Regions from separate parts of the Enterobacter chengduensis genome, predicted to be linked through region 2. Evidence: predicted binding sites of a transcription regulator. Region 2 holds the regulator's gene; each other region holds the start of a gene.
What was found. Region 2 encodes CRP, which controls carbon source genes, mostly activating them, when cyclic AMP is high. Its sites were predicted from a motif close to ATGTGANNNNNNTCACAT; they were not measured.

Region 1 (4,854 bases), 2.2 Mb from region 2:
TCGCGTAAGCAAACGGCAGTTTAGCAACGGAGGTCAGAGAGGCAACAGCACCTTTCTGGTCACGACCGTGCATTGGGTTAGCACCTGGGCCGAATGGCGCGCCAGCGCGACGACCGTCTGGGGTGTTACCGGTTTTCTTACCATACACCACGTTAGAGGTGATGGTCAGAACAGACTGAGTCGGGATAGCGTTACGGTAGGTAGTGAGTTTCTGAATTTTCTTCATGAAACGTTCTACCAGGTCAACCGCCATGTCATCAACGCGAGAGTCGTTGTTACCAAACTGCGGGTATTCGCCTTCGATTTCGAAGTCTACGGCCAGGCCGTCTTCGTCACGAATTGGCTTCACTTTCGCATATTTGATTGCAGACAGGGAGTCAGCCGCAACGGACAGACCTGCGATACCACACGCCATGGTGCGGATAACGTCACGGTCGTGCAGCGCCATCAGAGAGGCTTCGTAGCTGTACTTGTCGTGCATGTAGTGGATAACGTTCAGCGCAGTGACGTACTGTTTCGCCAGCCAGTCCATGAAGTGATCCATACGTTCCATGACTTCGTCATAGTTCAGCACGTCGCCTTTGATTGGCTCAGACTTAGGACCAACCTGCATTTTCAGTTTTTCATCAACGCCGCCGTTGATAGCGTACAGCATGGTTTTCGCCAGGTTTGCACGCGCACCGAAGAACTGCATTTGTTTACCAACAACCATTGGGCTTACGCAGCAAGCGATAGCGTAATCGTCGTTGTTGAAGTCCGGACGCATCAGGTCATCGTTCTCGTACTGCAGAGAAGAGGTGTCGATGGACACTTTAGCGGCGAATTTCTTGAAGTTCAGAGGCAGTTTTTCAGACCACAGAACGGTGATGTTCGGCTCCGGAGAAGGACCCATGGTGTAAAGGGTATTCAGGAAGCGGAAGCTGTTTTTGGTTACCAGAGTACGGCCGTCAACGCCCATACCGCCGATAGATTCAGTTGCCCAGATTGGGTCACCGGAGAACAGCTCATCGTATTCTGGGGTACGCAGGAAGCGAACCATACGCAGTTTCATGACCAGGTGGTCAATCATTTCCTGAGCGTCTTGCTCGGTGATTTTGCCTGCTTTCAGGTCACGTTCGATGTAGGCATCCAGGAAGGTGGATACGCGACCGAAGGACATTGCTGCGCCGTTCTGAGACTTAACAGCGGCCAGGTAGCCGAAGTAGGTCCACTGGATAGCTTCCTGAGCGTTGGTAGCCGGACCAGAGATATCGCAGCCGTATTTCGCCGCCATCTCTTTGATCTGACCCAGCGCACGGTGCTGTTCAGCGATCTCTTCACGCAGACGGATAGTCGCTTCCAGGTTTACGCCGTTTTCCAGATCGGACTGCAGGGAAACAAACTGCGCGTACTTGTCTTTCATCAGGAAGTCGATACCGTACAGCGCAACGCGACGGTAGTCACCGATGATACGGCCACGGCCATACGCATCTGGCAGACCGGTCAGAACACCAGACTTACGGCAGTTCAGAATGTCTTTGGTGTAAACATCGAATACGCCCTGGTTGTGGGTTTTGCGGTATTCGGTGAAGATTTTTTTCAGCATTGGGTCCAGCTCGCGGTTATACGCTTTGCAGGAACCTTCAACCATTTTGATACCACCGAACGGGATGATTGCGCGTTTCAGTGGTGCTTCAGTCTGCAGACCAACGATTTTCTCAAGGGCTTTGTTGATGTAGCCAGCATCGTGAGAAGTGATGGTGGAAGCAACGGAGGTGTCAAAATCAACTGGCGCGTGAGTGCGGTTTTCCAGTTTAACGCCTTCCATTACTCTGTCCCACAGCTTGGTGGTCGCGTCAGTGGCGCCAGCCAGGAAGGATTCGTCACCTTCATACGGGGTATAGTTTTTCTGAATGAAGTCACGGACGTTGACTTCATTCTGCCAGTCACCTTTCGCAAAACCTTCCCAGGCTGTGGCTAACTTTTCATTAAGCTCGGACATGTAACACCTACCTTCTTAAGTGGATTTTTTATTTACTGCCTGAGAAAACCATCAATGATGATCGTCGCCACGCAGGTAAATGACCCAGTATGTCAACCCAACTAACAGACCCCCACCGATAATGTTCCCGATAGTGACAGGGATCAGGTTATCAGTAATGAAATTCATAATAGTCAGGTGAGAGAAACTTTCCGGGGATGAACCAACTGCGGTCCAGAACTCCGGGCTCGCAAAGTCGCGGATAACAATGCCCATTGGGATCATGAACATATTCGCGATACTGTGCTCAAAGCCGCTGGCAACAAACATCGCAACCGGCAGAACCATAATCAAGGCTTTGTCCATCAGGCTACGACCCGAGTAGCTCATCCATACAGCCAGGCAGACCATCAGGTTTGCGAGGATGCCAAGAGCAACGGCTTCGATAAATGTGTGGTGCATTTTGTGGTCGGCGGTTTGCAGGACGTTGAGGCCCCAGCCGCCGTTGGCGGTCATGTACTCGCCAGAAAGCCACATCAACAAAACAAAGAGCAGACAGCCAACCAGGTTACCCACGTAGACGTTAAGCCAGTTACGTGCCAGTTGACCCCAGGTAATTCTTCCGCTGGCCTTTGCCACGACAATCAGCACCGTTGAGGTGAAGAGGTCGGCGCCGCAGATGACGCAGAGAATCAGACCCAGTGAGAAGCAAATGCCGCCAATCAGTTTGGCCATGCCGAAAGGCATTCCGGCAGTACCGGTGGTGGCGGTGATGTAGAAGACGAAAGCGATAGAGATGAACACACCAGCCGTGATCGCCAGATAGAACGTCTTCATCGGGTGTTTCGTTGCTTTATAGACACCCGCTTCTTCGGCCACTTTGGCCATCGCGGCGGGGAGTAAAAGATCAAAAGGGTTGTCAGCTTTCACACTAACTCTCTCTTTATTAAGTCGGCGACGAGATACTAACAAAGCATTATAGAAGAGAAATTGATATAGATCATATCTCGCCTGGCTTATAGGCCCGCAGTGTGTGTGGTTTTACGACAAATGCGGGGTAAGTGTTTGATTATCCGTATAAAAATAAATTTTAAAAGTTATGAAAAGAGTTGAATTTTTTCGCTCGGCCACCTCTGAAACAGTTAATTAATATGGAGTATTTACCATAAAAAGTAACAGTAAAGCCAAGGTAAATATTATTATATTTACCCATGTTTAACTTTATTATTACAATCAACAGTCATTGCCGAAGAAAATAAAAAAAGGGGCAATGAAATTGCCCCGTAATATAGCTCAGACGATTGAATACGCCTACTGCCGGTAATGTTATGTGCGCTTATTTTGACCAGTAAGCGGCTTTTGCTTTCTGCAGCTTCTCATAGGCTTTCAGCAACGACTGATGCGCAGGGAAGGCGTGAAGATCGCTGTCGACAGCCTGCAAACCGTAGAATGGTTCTTCACCGCTCAGCGCCGCGCTGGCGGCTTCAACCGCCTCTGCGCCGTACATACGCACGAAGGCATTAAGATATTGCAGCGGCTCGCGGTCTTCTTCCTGAGAGAGCAGCAGCAGCGTCTGCAGGCAGCGGTAGTAGTTAGTGCGCTCGGCAGAGAAGACGGACTGGTTGAATTCCATCGTCCATTCCGTCCACGCAAGCGCCTGATCCAGATCGCCGCCCGCCAGCGCCAGCATGGCCTTCAGCTCGCCAATGCGCAGGGTATACCAGCCGTTATCTTTTCCGGTTGCCAGACCCAGCAGTTCACGCACGCGGGTGAAGTCATCGTGACCTTCTTCGTCCAGCTGGGCGATCAGGTTCAGATAATCTTCTTTCTCCCACTCGCTGCCCGGCAGGGACAGGAGCGTTTCGCGCAGGTGTGCGCCCATGCTGTTATTCGCCAGCCACAGATCTTCGGCCGGATAGATGTCGGACATGCCCGGAACAATAATGCGGCACGCGTAGACGCCCAGGTGTTCGTAATCGGCAATGTAAACTTCCTGGTCTTCCGCTTCAAAGATGGCCATTAAGGTGGCGAACTCTTCTTCCGTGGTACCCGCAAAGCTCCAGTCCACGAACGGATAGTCCGCGTCCTGCTTGAACATATCCCAGGAGATCAGGCCGCTGGAGTCGATGAAGTGTGTTTCGAGGTTAGTGTGCTCGGCCACTTCTTCGTCATCAAACGTTGGCGGGGTGAAGACGTCGAGATCTTTCAGGCTACGGCCCTGCAGCAGCTCGGTGACGGTACGCTCGAGCGCCACGCCGAAGTCCGGGTGCGCGCCAAAGGAGGCGAAGCAGGTGCCGTTTTCCGGGTTAAACAGCACTACGCAGATAACCGGGTACTTGCCGCCCAGCGAGCCATCGTAGGCAAAGATAGGGAAACCTTCCGCTTCAAGCTTGGCGATGGATTCCACCACGCCCGGGTAGCGCGCCAGCACGTCGGCCGGAATTTCAGGCAGGCTGATAGATTCGGCAATAATGCGGTTTTTAATATGACGCTCGAACACTTCAGACAAGCCCTGAACGCGCGCTTCGTTACGGGTGTTCCCGGCGGACATCCCGTTGGACACGTACAGGTTACCGACGATGTTCATCGGAATATAAACGGTCTGCTCGTCGGATTGACGCGTGAAGGGCAGAGCGCAAATACCACGATCTTCATTACCTGACTGGAGATCGATCAGCATGCTGGCGGTCAGCTCGTTTTCCGGATCGTAAAACGCGCGCAGGCGCGGATCCAGAATGCCATCCGGCAGTTCGTCGTCTTCGGTCAGTGGGAACCATTTTTCGTTCGGATAGTGCACGAACGGGCCGTTCGCGATAGTTTCGCCCAGCCAGAAGTCAGCGAAGAAATAGTTGGTGGACAGACGCTCAAAATACTCACCCAGCGCGGAGGCCAGT
Region 2 (4,854 bases):
CGGCGTTAGCGCGAAGCGCGAGCTGTTTGTGAAACACCTGCAGAAGATTGACGAGCAGTACGACGTGTTCAGCGAAATTCGTGGCATGGGTCTGCTGATCGGTGCCCAGCTGAAGCCGCAGTACAAGGGCCGCGCGCGCGACTTCCTGCACGCCGCCGCGCGCGAAGGGGTAATGGTGCTGAATGCGGGGCCGGACGTGATGCGCTTCGCGCCGTCGCTGGTGGTGGAAGATAAGGATATTGAAGACGGGCTCACCCGCTTTGCCGCGGCGGTCGGGAAGATCGTTAAAGGCTAATACTCGGTTCGTTTTAACCGTCGCGTTAACCAAATGCCGTGATGCGGGCGCTGACGCCATGCCACCGACGAAATGGTGTGCATGGTGTTCAGATGCCCCAGCACGCGCTGCAAATGCTGCTCCAGCGTGCTCATCGGCCCGTGGGTCAGCGTCTCAGGCGCTTCCAGAATGTTCGAATCCCCCGACTCACCCGGCGCGTCATACTCCAGACGCTGCTGACACCGCTGCAGGGCAATTTCACACGACTGCAAATAGCGCTGCGCCAGATCCGGCGTCAGCATCGTGTGCTCGCGCGCCAGCGTGGTCATGGCGTTAATGTGCTCGACGATAAACTGGCTGTGCGTGACCCAAAGCTTCATGTCTGCCAGATAGTGCGCGTTAAAGCCCGGCTCCTGCATCGCCTGGTTGAGGGAGTTAAACAGCGCGTTGTGCGCCTGATTAACTTTCATCCGCTGATACGCCAGCGGGGAGGGCTGCGGGTCGTCGCTCAGGATCAGACGAATGGCCTGCTGGTCAGCCTCCAGCGCGTCGTGGGCGTTCTGGCGCAGCAGCCCGCTTTGCCACTGAGGCCAGAGCCAGACCATACCGCCGAAGGCAATCAGACAGCCGATCAGGGTATCAATCAGGCGGGCAACGATAAACTGTTCGCCGTTGAGCGTGAGCAGCTGAAGGGTATACACCGCCGTCACCGTAAAGCCCACCATCGCCCAGCCGTAGTTTTTGCGGATAATCAGGTAGCTTACCAGGGTGACCGCCAGCATCCCCGCCAGGGTATAGCCTTCCGGCACGTGAAAGTGCAGCGTTACGCCCGCAATAATCAGCCCTGCCATGGTGCCGCCAGCCCGGTGCAGAATACGCACCCGCGTGGCGCCGTAGCCGTTCTGGGTGACAAACAGCACGGTCATTAAGATCCAGTAGGGTTTCGGCAGATGCAGCGCCATGCCCATCAGGCTGGCGATGCTCAGCATGACGCTAATCCGTGCGGCGTTACGCAGAGCGGACGACTTAAGGGACAGGTAGCTTTTGAGCGCGGGCAATAGCGGAAGCCGTTTCTGCTTATCCGCCATCAGGTCGCGGGGATACAGCGGGCGCTGGGTGCGCAGCACGCGGGCGATGCGGCTGAAGTGCCAGGCGGCAAACTGGCCGACCGGGTTATCCGGATGCTGACGGGCAATTTTCTCCAGCGCGCCGAGCTGTTTTTCCATGTTAAAGCGCGTGGGGTAGCGGTGATAGAGAATATCGTCCGCCAGCACCCGCAGGCGCGCGGAAACGGTCTGCGCGTTCCAGCGGATGACCGCTTCGGCGTGGCTGCGCTCGACCAGCTTTTGCACCTCCTGCGGATGGTGCAGGCTTACCGAGATATGCTCCTGCAGATCCAGCCCCACCTGGAAGGTGCGCAGCAGCCGTTTATATTCGTGGTTCTTGTTGGCGGCGAGCATATGCAGCTGCTGATAGCACTGGCTTATCAGATCCACCACCTTCTGCTGGCGCGCCAGCAGCGGCGGTAAGGATTTGTCCGGATCGGTATGCTGGGTCAGCAGGGTGTATTTGGCTTCGCAGTACTCCGCCAGTTGCACGTAGAGCAGGCTCAGCGATTCGCGCAGCGGCTGTTCCCGCCACAGCCAGAACCAGAACCAGTTAAATACCCCGTACCACAGCGTGCCGAGCGCGTAGATCAGCAGCGGCTCCCACACCGGCATATTCCCGGCGAGGCTCAGGGTGAAGATGGCCGCAATCAGCGACGCGGGAAGCAGGCGCGCGTGCAGCGAACTGATTTCTGCCGTGACGCCCAGCGTCATCGCCAGCACGGTCAGGATCAGCGGCAGCGGGATATCCCGGGCTAGCAGGAGCTGCACCGCAAGGCTACAGCCCGCAAACAGGCCGCCACCGATAATCAGGCGTTTGAAAAAGCGCTTATGCGGCGTGTCCAGACCGGCGATGTTGCAGCAGGCGGGCACGAGGGAAAACAGCAGGCCCTGCTGAAGATGTCCAAGGATCAGGCCTATGGCCACAGGAAGACACAACACCAGCGTTTGCCGCAGTGCGTAGTTAACTTCCGGGTGATAGATCAGCCTGCGCCACATGGGGAGTAGAGACAAAAACGGCGTGACACCTTGCGATGGCACGCCGCTTAAGCGGAATTAACGCGTTCCGTAGACCACGATGGTTTTACCGTGGGCGGAGATCAGGTTCTGATCTTCGAGCATTTTCAGAATACGACCCACTGTTTCACGGGAGCAACCGACGATCTGACCAATTTCCTGACGGGTAATTTTAATTTGCATGCCGTCCGGGTGGGTCATGGCGTCTGGCTGTTTCGCCAGGTTCAACAGGGTTTGTGCGATACGACCCGTCACGTCCAGGAAGGCGAGGTTACCCACTTTCTCTGAGGTGACCTGCAGACGGCGCGCCATCTGGGAAGAAAGACGCATCAGGATGTCCGGGTTGACCTGGATCAGCTGACGGAACTTCTTGTAAGAAATTTCAGCCACTTCACATGCTGTCTTTGCACGAACCCAGGCGCTACGTTCCTGGCCCTCTTCAAACAGGCCCAGTTCACCGATGAAATCGCCCTGGTTCAGATAAGAAAGGATCATCTCTTTCCCTTCTTCATCTTTGATCAGCACTGCCACCGAGCCTTTAACGATGTAATACAACGTTTCCGCTTTTTCACCCTGGTGAATCAGCGTGCTCTTTGATGGGTACTTATGAATGTGGCAATGAGACAAGAACCATTCGAGAGTCGGGTCTGTTTGCGGTTTGCCAAGCACCATGCGCTGTTATCCTCTGTTATAAGCTGTCACCAGAGTCATCAGATGCATCCGGACTCTGGGGTTGCAATCGAATTCTTACCCATACCCTGGGAAGTCGGCTACCGTAACGTTTCGCAGCCAGTAAAGTTTGATGTCCTCTGCATACATGTGTAACGTCAATGTATTACTGTAGCATCCAGAGTGTTTTAGCATAGCTTTCGCCGCGTGTCTCCTGGTGTCTCGCTTCAGCATGATGCAGGTCGCCTTCCATTGCGAGAAATGTAACGCACGCGTAATCTGTCACCAAAAATGCAACGTTGGAGTTTAAGAATATGCAAGCGCGCGTGAAATGGGTTGAAGGTTTAACGTTCCTGGGCGAGTCCGCGTCGGGGCACCAGATTTTGATGGACGGTAACTCCGGCGATAAAGCGCCAAGCCCGATGGAAATGGTGCTGATGGCGGCAGGGGGATGCAGCGCGATTGACGTGGTGTCGATTCTGCAAAAAGGCCGTCATGACGTAACGGATTGTGAGGTCAAACTCACGTCAGAACGTCGCGAAGAGGCGCCACGCCTGTTCACCCACATTAACCTGCACTTTGTGGTGACCGGTAAAGCACTGAAGGACGCGGCGGTTTCCCGTGCGGTTGACCTGTCTGCGGAGAAGTACTGCTCTGTGGCGTTAATGCTGGAGAAAGCGGTAAACATCACCCATTCGTATGAGGTGATCGAGGCTTAATTATTGGGGCATCGTGCGTGTTGATGCCCTCACCCTAACCCTCTCCCACAGGGAGAGGGAACATGCTCACGCGATCTGCTTCCCTTCCATCAACCGCTCCACCAGCGGCGTCATGATGAGCTCCATCGCCAGCCCCATTTTTCCGCCCGGCACCACCAACGTATTCATGTGAGAAATAAATGAGCCCTGCAGCATCGCCAGCAGCCAGGGGTAATCAATGCCTTCGAGATTGCGGAAGTGGATCACCACAAAGCTCTCGTCCAGCGAGGGGATGCTTTTGGCGGCAAACGGGTTGGAGGTGTCCACCGTCGGCACGCGCTGGAAGTTGATGTGGGTGCGGGAGAACTGCGGCGTAAGGTAGTTGATGTAATCTTCCATGGAGCGCACCACCGAGTCCATCACCGCCTCTCGCGAATGGCCGCGCTCGCTCATGTCGCGCGTCAGCTTCTGGATCCACTCCAGGTTCACGATAGGCACCACGCCAACCAGCAGGTCCACGTGGCGCGCCACGTCGTGCTGAGGGGTGACCACGCCGCCGTGCAACCCTTCATAAAACAGCACGTCGGTGGGTTCCGGCAGCGGCTGCCAGGGAGTAAAGGTGCCCGGTACCTGATTCCAGGGAACGGCTTCATCATAGGTATGCAGATACTTGCGTGACTGCCCTTTGCCGCTCTGACCGTACTCGATGAAGGTTTGTTCCAGCAGGCCGAAGTCATTGGCTTCCGGGCCGAAGTAGCTGATGTGTTTACCCAGATCGCGCGCCTTCCGGATGGCCATGTCCATCTCCGGACGCGTGTAGCGGTGAAAGCTGTCGCCTTCGACCTCCGCCGCACGGAGATTCAGCTGGGCGAAAATCTTGCGAAAGGCGAGGCTGGTGGTGGTGGTTCCCGCACCGCTCGACCCCGTAACGGCAATAACCGGATGTCTGGCAGACATAGCAACTCCCTGACTGAAAAAGTGGAAGATCAGCCGTGAAACGCGTTGCGGGGCATGATATTCACCGTCTCATGCAGTTCTGACCACACCAGCACCACGTCGCCGCTTTTCAGCTGGCGCTTAACATCGTTGA
Region 3 (4,854 bases), 610 kb from region 2:
GGCGCAGCAGTTCTGTTTCCGACTGCTGTGCAGCGGGCCTGGCCTGCTCGCGCACGGAAGTCAGCGCCGCATCCATAATGCCGTCGGCCAGAGCTTCAATTTGCTTCACCGCCAGCGCCGCTTTAGGGTCGGCCGGAAGCATCGCCGGGGCCACGCCCAGCAGCTCGATATACTCCGCAATAATCGGGGAATCGAACCAGTATTCCCCCTCGTCCGTCACCAGCGCCGGGACTTTCCCCAGCGGGTTGTACTGCGCGACGCCGTTTTGGGCGCTGTAGGGCTGTTCATTGACGAATTCAAATTCAATCCCTTTCTCCAGCAGGAGAATCGAGATTTTTCGCACGAAGGGACTGGTGTAGCTACCGATGAGTTTCATTGCCTGATCCTTGATGCCGGAAAAAGGTCAGTATGGATCAGGCGATGAAAAAAGGGCAGGTATGGATGTCGCATTCCTGCCCCTGGAAGATTAGTGATCGAGGTAGAGGTAGTGCATCCAGCTGGTCATGCGCAGCAGCACTTTACGCATCACCGAGACGTGGGCGAAATGGTCTGAATAGACCGCCACCTGGGCATAGATGCCGTCCGGCAGCGCATCGACGTCGGCGTTAGGCTCCAGCTCAATCAGCGCCTGTACGCCATCCGTACCCGGCGTGACGGTCAATGCCTGCAACGCCCCCTGCGCCTGATACGACCCGCCAGGCACCACCGGCAGAACGCTGGTGAGCTTACCGGAGAACACCTGGCCCGGCAGCGCGTTAAACACCACTTCCGCCTCATCGCCCGGCTTCAGACGCAGCAGCGAGTTCTGGCGGAACTGGGCCACGATCTGGCGCTTCTGTTCCGGAATAAAGACCATCACCGGACGCAGCGGCAGCGCGGCGGCGTAGGTTCCCGGACGAATCAGCACCTGAGTGATATAGCCATTGCTCGGCGCACGCACCACGGTCTGATCCAGATTGTATTTCGCTTCGGCAAGCTGGGCGCGTAAGGAGGCAATCTGCGACTGTTCGCCGTTCACCATGCTGTCCAGCTGGCTTTGAATTTGCGTCTGTTCAGCCACGGAGCCTTTTACCAGCGCATCCTGTGCCAGATAGTTCTGCCGCGCGTTGTCGATATCGCTTTCAGAGAACGGATTCACCTTTGCCTGGCTGCCTTTCAGGTAGCGCTGATAATCTTTGTACAGGCGGTCACGCTCGGCGGAGACGCGGGTGGTATTGGCGACGGCTTCTGCAAGCTGCGCCTTCAAGCTGTCAATATTGTGCGTCGCGGTGACCAGGTCGGCCTGCAGTCTGTCGACACGCGCCTGGTAGCGGCCCGGATCCAGTTTAAATAACACGTCGCCTTTTTTAATAAGCTGGTTATTCTTATCGGTCACTTCACTGACTATTCCGGTCACCTGCGGCGTAATCGGAATAGAAATAACCGCTTTTTGCGCCGTAAAGGTATACGGGTGGTTATAGTTCATTAACAGAATCAGTCCGGCAACAATAAATACCCCGCCTAGCGTTGCGGTGGCAAGCGTCCACTGGTTTACCGGAATGCGGAATATTTTAAAAATTACCCAGGCAAACGCCACATAGGTCAAAATAATCAACAGATCCATGATTAGCGCTCCAGCGTGTTTTTATCAGCAGCGGGCTGTGCCGCTGCCAGCTTTTGTTCGAGTTCGGCCACGCGTTTGGCCAGCGCATCCATACCCGGAACCTCATCAGGCTTTGTGATGTGGTTCTGCATACCCCAGCCGCGATCTTCGCGGTACAGCGTGGCCCAGATCCACAGAAACGGCCAGATGGCATGGAGCGTAAACAGGCTAATCCAGCCTGCCGTATGAATGGCATCGGCATGCGGATGGTTACGCTTTTTGGCCATGTTATAAGGAATGTCATGAATAGCGATGATTCCGTAAAAGAGAACCAGAAATACAAAAATCAATACGCCCAGCGCAAAATAGTTGAGAAACATATTCTCCTCACTTAAACAACGTCAACTCATTAAATTAATAGAATGGTATGCAGCCTAATTAATTTATATAAACACGAACTTGTGCTTACTATTTCAGAGCCGGGGAGTATCGTTTTTAATAATATCTCCGCGCAAGTTTATAAGCGTGTCAAAATATATCCTGAATAATAAAAGACGTAACCTTACAATATGAGCGTAATCCAGGTTTATCCTTTTTGCCATACGACATTCGTGACGCATTTTTTTAGCTTTTCGTGTGACGTTAATCCTGGCCCATGTCCGCAATGCAGAGTTTGCTGGCGATCGCAGCCAGAGAAATCTGCATAAAAATATTTTGTGAAATCAGTCACAATCCAGAAACAAACACACCAGAGCAAAACGTGACAACAGTCACACAAAAGGGTGGATTTTGCTTTTTTTCTCGCCATCGTATTTTTTTTGCCCACCAATTTTGTGAGTGAGATCACTTCATTGATATCCGCACCCCCTACCTTTACGTGACACGTATCACACAATTTTACCCCGTCTGGACAGTTGAACGATTCAGTGCCAGATTTCACAGCATCAGAACAGGGTCCGGCTACCTCTGCCGCCTCATTAACAATAAACCTCGGGCCGCAAGCCTAAGCGTAAACAGAAGAAGGGGTGTTTTATGTCATCCGATTTCAAGATCAAAGTTCAAAGCTTTGGTCGTTTCCTCAGCAACATGGTGATGCCAAATATCGGCGCGTTTATCGCGTGGGGTATTATCACCGCATTGTTCATTCCGACAGGGTGGTTGCCTAACGAAACGCTGGCGAAACTTGTTGGCCCAATGATTACCTATCTCCTGCCGCTGCTGATCGGTTTCACCGGTGGTCGTCTGGTAGGCGGTGACCGTGGTGGCGTTGTGGGTGCCATCACCACAATGGGTGTGATCGTCGGTGCGGATATGCCGATGTTCCTCGGCGCCATGATTGCCGGTCCTCTGGGCGGCTGGGCGATTAAGAAATTCGACGTCTGGGTTGACGGTAAGATCAAATCCGGCTTCGAAATGCTGGTGAACAACTTCTCTGCGGGCATCATCGGGATGATCCTCGCGATTCTGGCGTTCCTCGGCATTGGCCCTGCGGTTGAAGTCCTGTCCAAAATTCTGGCGGCGGGCGTTAACTTCATGGTGGCGCACGACATGCTGCCGCTGGCCTCTATCTTCGTTGAACCGGCGAAAATCCTGTTCCTCAACAACGCCATCAACCACGGCATCTTCTCGCCGCTGGGCATTCAGCAGTCTCACGATCTCGGCAAGTCCATCTTCTTCCTGATTGAAGCGAACCCGGGTCCGGGTATGGGCGTCCTGCTGGCGTATATGTTCTTTGGTCGCGGCAGCGCGAAACAGTCTGCTGGCGGTGCGGCGATCATCCACTTCCTGGGCGGTATCCACGAAATTTACTTCCCGTACGTGCTGATGAACCCGCGTCTGATCCTGGCCGTTATCCTCGGCGGCATGACCGGCGTGTTCACCCTGAGCGTGCTGGGCGGCGGTCTGGTCTCCCCTGCTTCTCCGGGTTCTATCCTGGCGGTACTGGCGATGACGCCAAAAGGGGCGTACTTCGCGAACATCGCGGCCATCTGTGCGGCCATGGCGGTCTCCTTCGTGGTCTCTTCTATCCTGCTGAAAACCAGCAAAGTGAAAGAAGATGACGATATCGAAGCGGCAACCCGTCGTATGCACGACATGAAAGCCGAATCCAAAGGCGCAACCCCGCTGGCAGCAGGCGATGTGTCTAACGACCTGAGCCACGTGCGTAAAATTATCGTTGCCTGCGACGCCGGTATGGGTTCCAGCGCAATGGGTGCCGGCGTGCTGCGCAAGAAAGTGCAGGATGCGGGCCTGACCAACATCTCCGTGACCAACAGCGCGATTAACAGCCTGCCGCCGGACGTTGACCTGGTCATCACCCACCGCGATCTGACCGAGCGCGCCATGCGCCAGGTGCCACAGGCACAGCACATTTCGCTGACCAACTTCCTCGACAGCGGTCTGTACAGCAGCCTGACCGAACGTCTGGTTGCCGCACAGCGTCACGAAGAAAACGAAGTGAAGGTGCGCTCCAGCCTGCAGGACAGTTTTGACGAGAGCAATGCCCACCTGTTCAAGCTGGGTGCGGAAAACATCTTCCTCGGTCGTACCGCGGCTACCAAAGAAGAGGCGATTCGCTTTGCCGGTGAGCAGCTGGTAAAAGGCGGCTACGTTCAGCCTGAATACGTCGATGCGATGCTGGAACGCGAAAAACTGACGCCAACCTACCTGGGCGAATCCATCGCGGTGCCGCACGGTACGGTTGAAGCGAAAGATCGCGTCCTGAAAACCGGCGTCGTATTCTGTCAGTATCCGCAGGGCGTGCGCTTCGGTGAAGAAGAAGACGACATCGCCCGCCTGGTGATTGGTATCGCCGCTCGCAATAACGAGCACATTCAGGTGATTACCAGCCTGACCAACGCGCTGGATGACGAAACGGTTATTGAGCGTCTGGCCAATACCACCAGCGTTGAAGAAGTGCTGGCGCTGTTGAACAAGTAGGTCCGTTCTCTTCCCTCTCCCCTCCGGGGAGAGGGCTAGGGTGAGGGGGAGAAAGCTCCTCACCCCAGCCCTCTCGGGTAAAAACATTGATGAAGGTTAACACTATGAAAGCATTACATTTTGGCGCAGGTAACATTGGTCGTGGCTTTATCGGCAAACTGCTGGCAGACGCGGGCATTACGCTGACGTTCGCCGATGTGAATCAGGTCGTACTGGATGCCCTGAATGCCCGTCATAGCTATCAGGTGCACGTGGTGGGCGAAAACGAGCAGGTTGAGACGGTATCCGGCGTCAGCGCGGTCAGCAGCATCGGTGACGACGTGATTGACCTG

Region 1: a site for CRP is predicted at 2,949-2,966, ahead of focA (formate transporter FocA). Genes of this name have one in related genera too.
Region 3: a site for CRP is predicted at 2,414-2,431, ahead of FY206_RS00775 (PTS mannitol transporter subunit IICBA). Genes of this name have one in related genera too.

The regions. Positions count from the first base shown of each region.
Region 1 covers NZ_CP043318.1:1,787,028-1,791,881, forward strand. The annotation lists gene pflB (formate C-acetyltransferase) at 1-1,981, opposite strand, end outside; gene focA (formate transporter FocA) at 2,033-2,890, opposite strand; gene ycaO (30S ribosomal protein S12 methylthiotransferase accessory factor YcaO) at 3,297-4,854, opposite strand, start outside.
Region 2 covers NZ_CP043318.1:4,657,357-4,662,210, reverse strand. The annotation lists gene argD (bifunctional acetylornithine/succinyldiaminopimelate transaminase) at 1-295, shown strand, start outside; gene FY206_RS22660 (YccS/YhfK family putative transporter) at 292-2,379, opposite strand; gene crp (cAMP-activated global transcriptional regulator CRP) at 2,437-3,069, opposite strand; gene FY206_RS22650 (OsmC family protein) at 3,381-3,785, shown strand; gene FY206_RS22645 (phosphoribulokinase) at 3,852-4,721, opposite strand; gene FY206_RS22640 (YheU family protein) at 4,751-4,854, opposite strand, start outside.
Region 3 covers NZ_CP043318.1:156,820-161,673, reverse strand. The annotation lists gene FY206_RS00790 (glutathione S-transferase) at 1-376, opposite strand, end outside; gene FY206_RS00785 (HlyD family secretion protein) at 467-1,603, opposite strand; gene FY206_RS00780 (DUF3302 domain-containing protein) at 1,606-1,962, opposite strand; gene FY206_RS00775 (PTS mannitol transporter subunit IICBA) at 2,615-4,522, shown strand; gene mtlD (mannitol-1-phosphate 5-dehydrogenase) at 4,627-4,854, shown strand, end outside.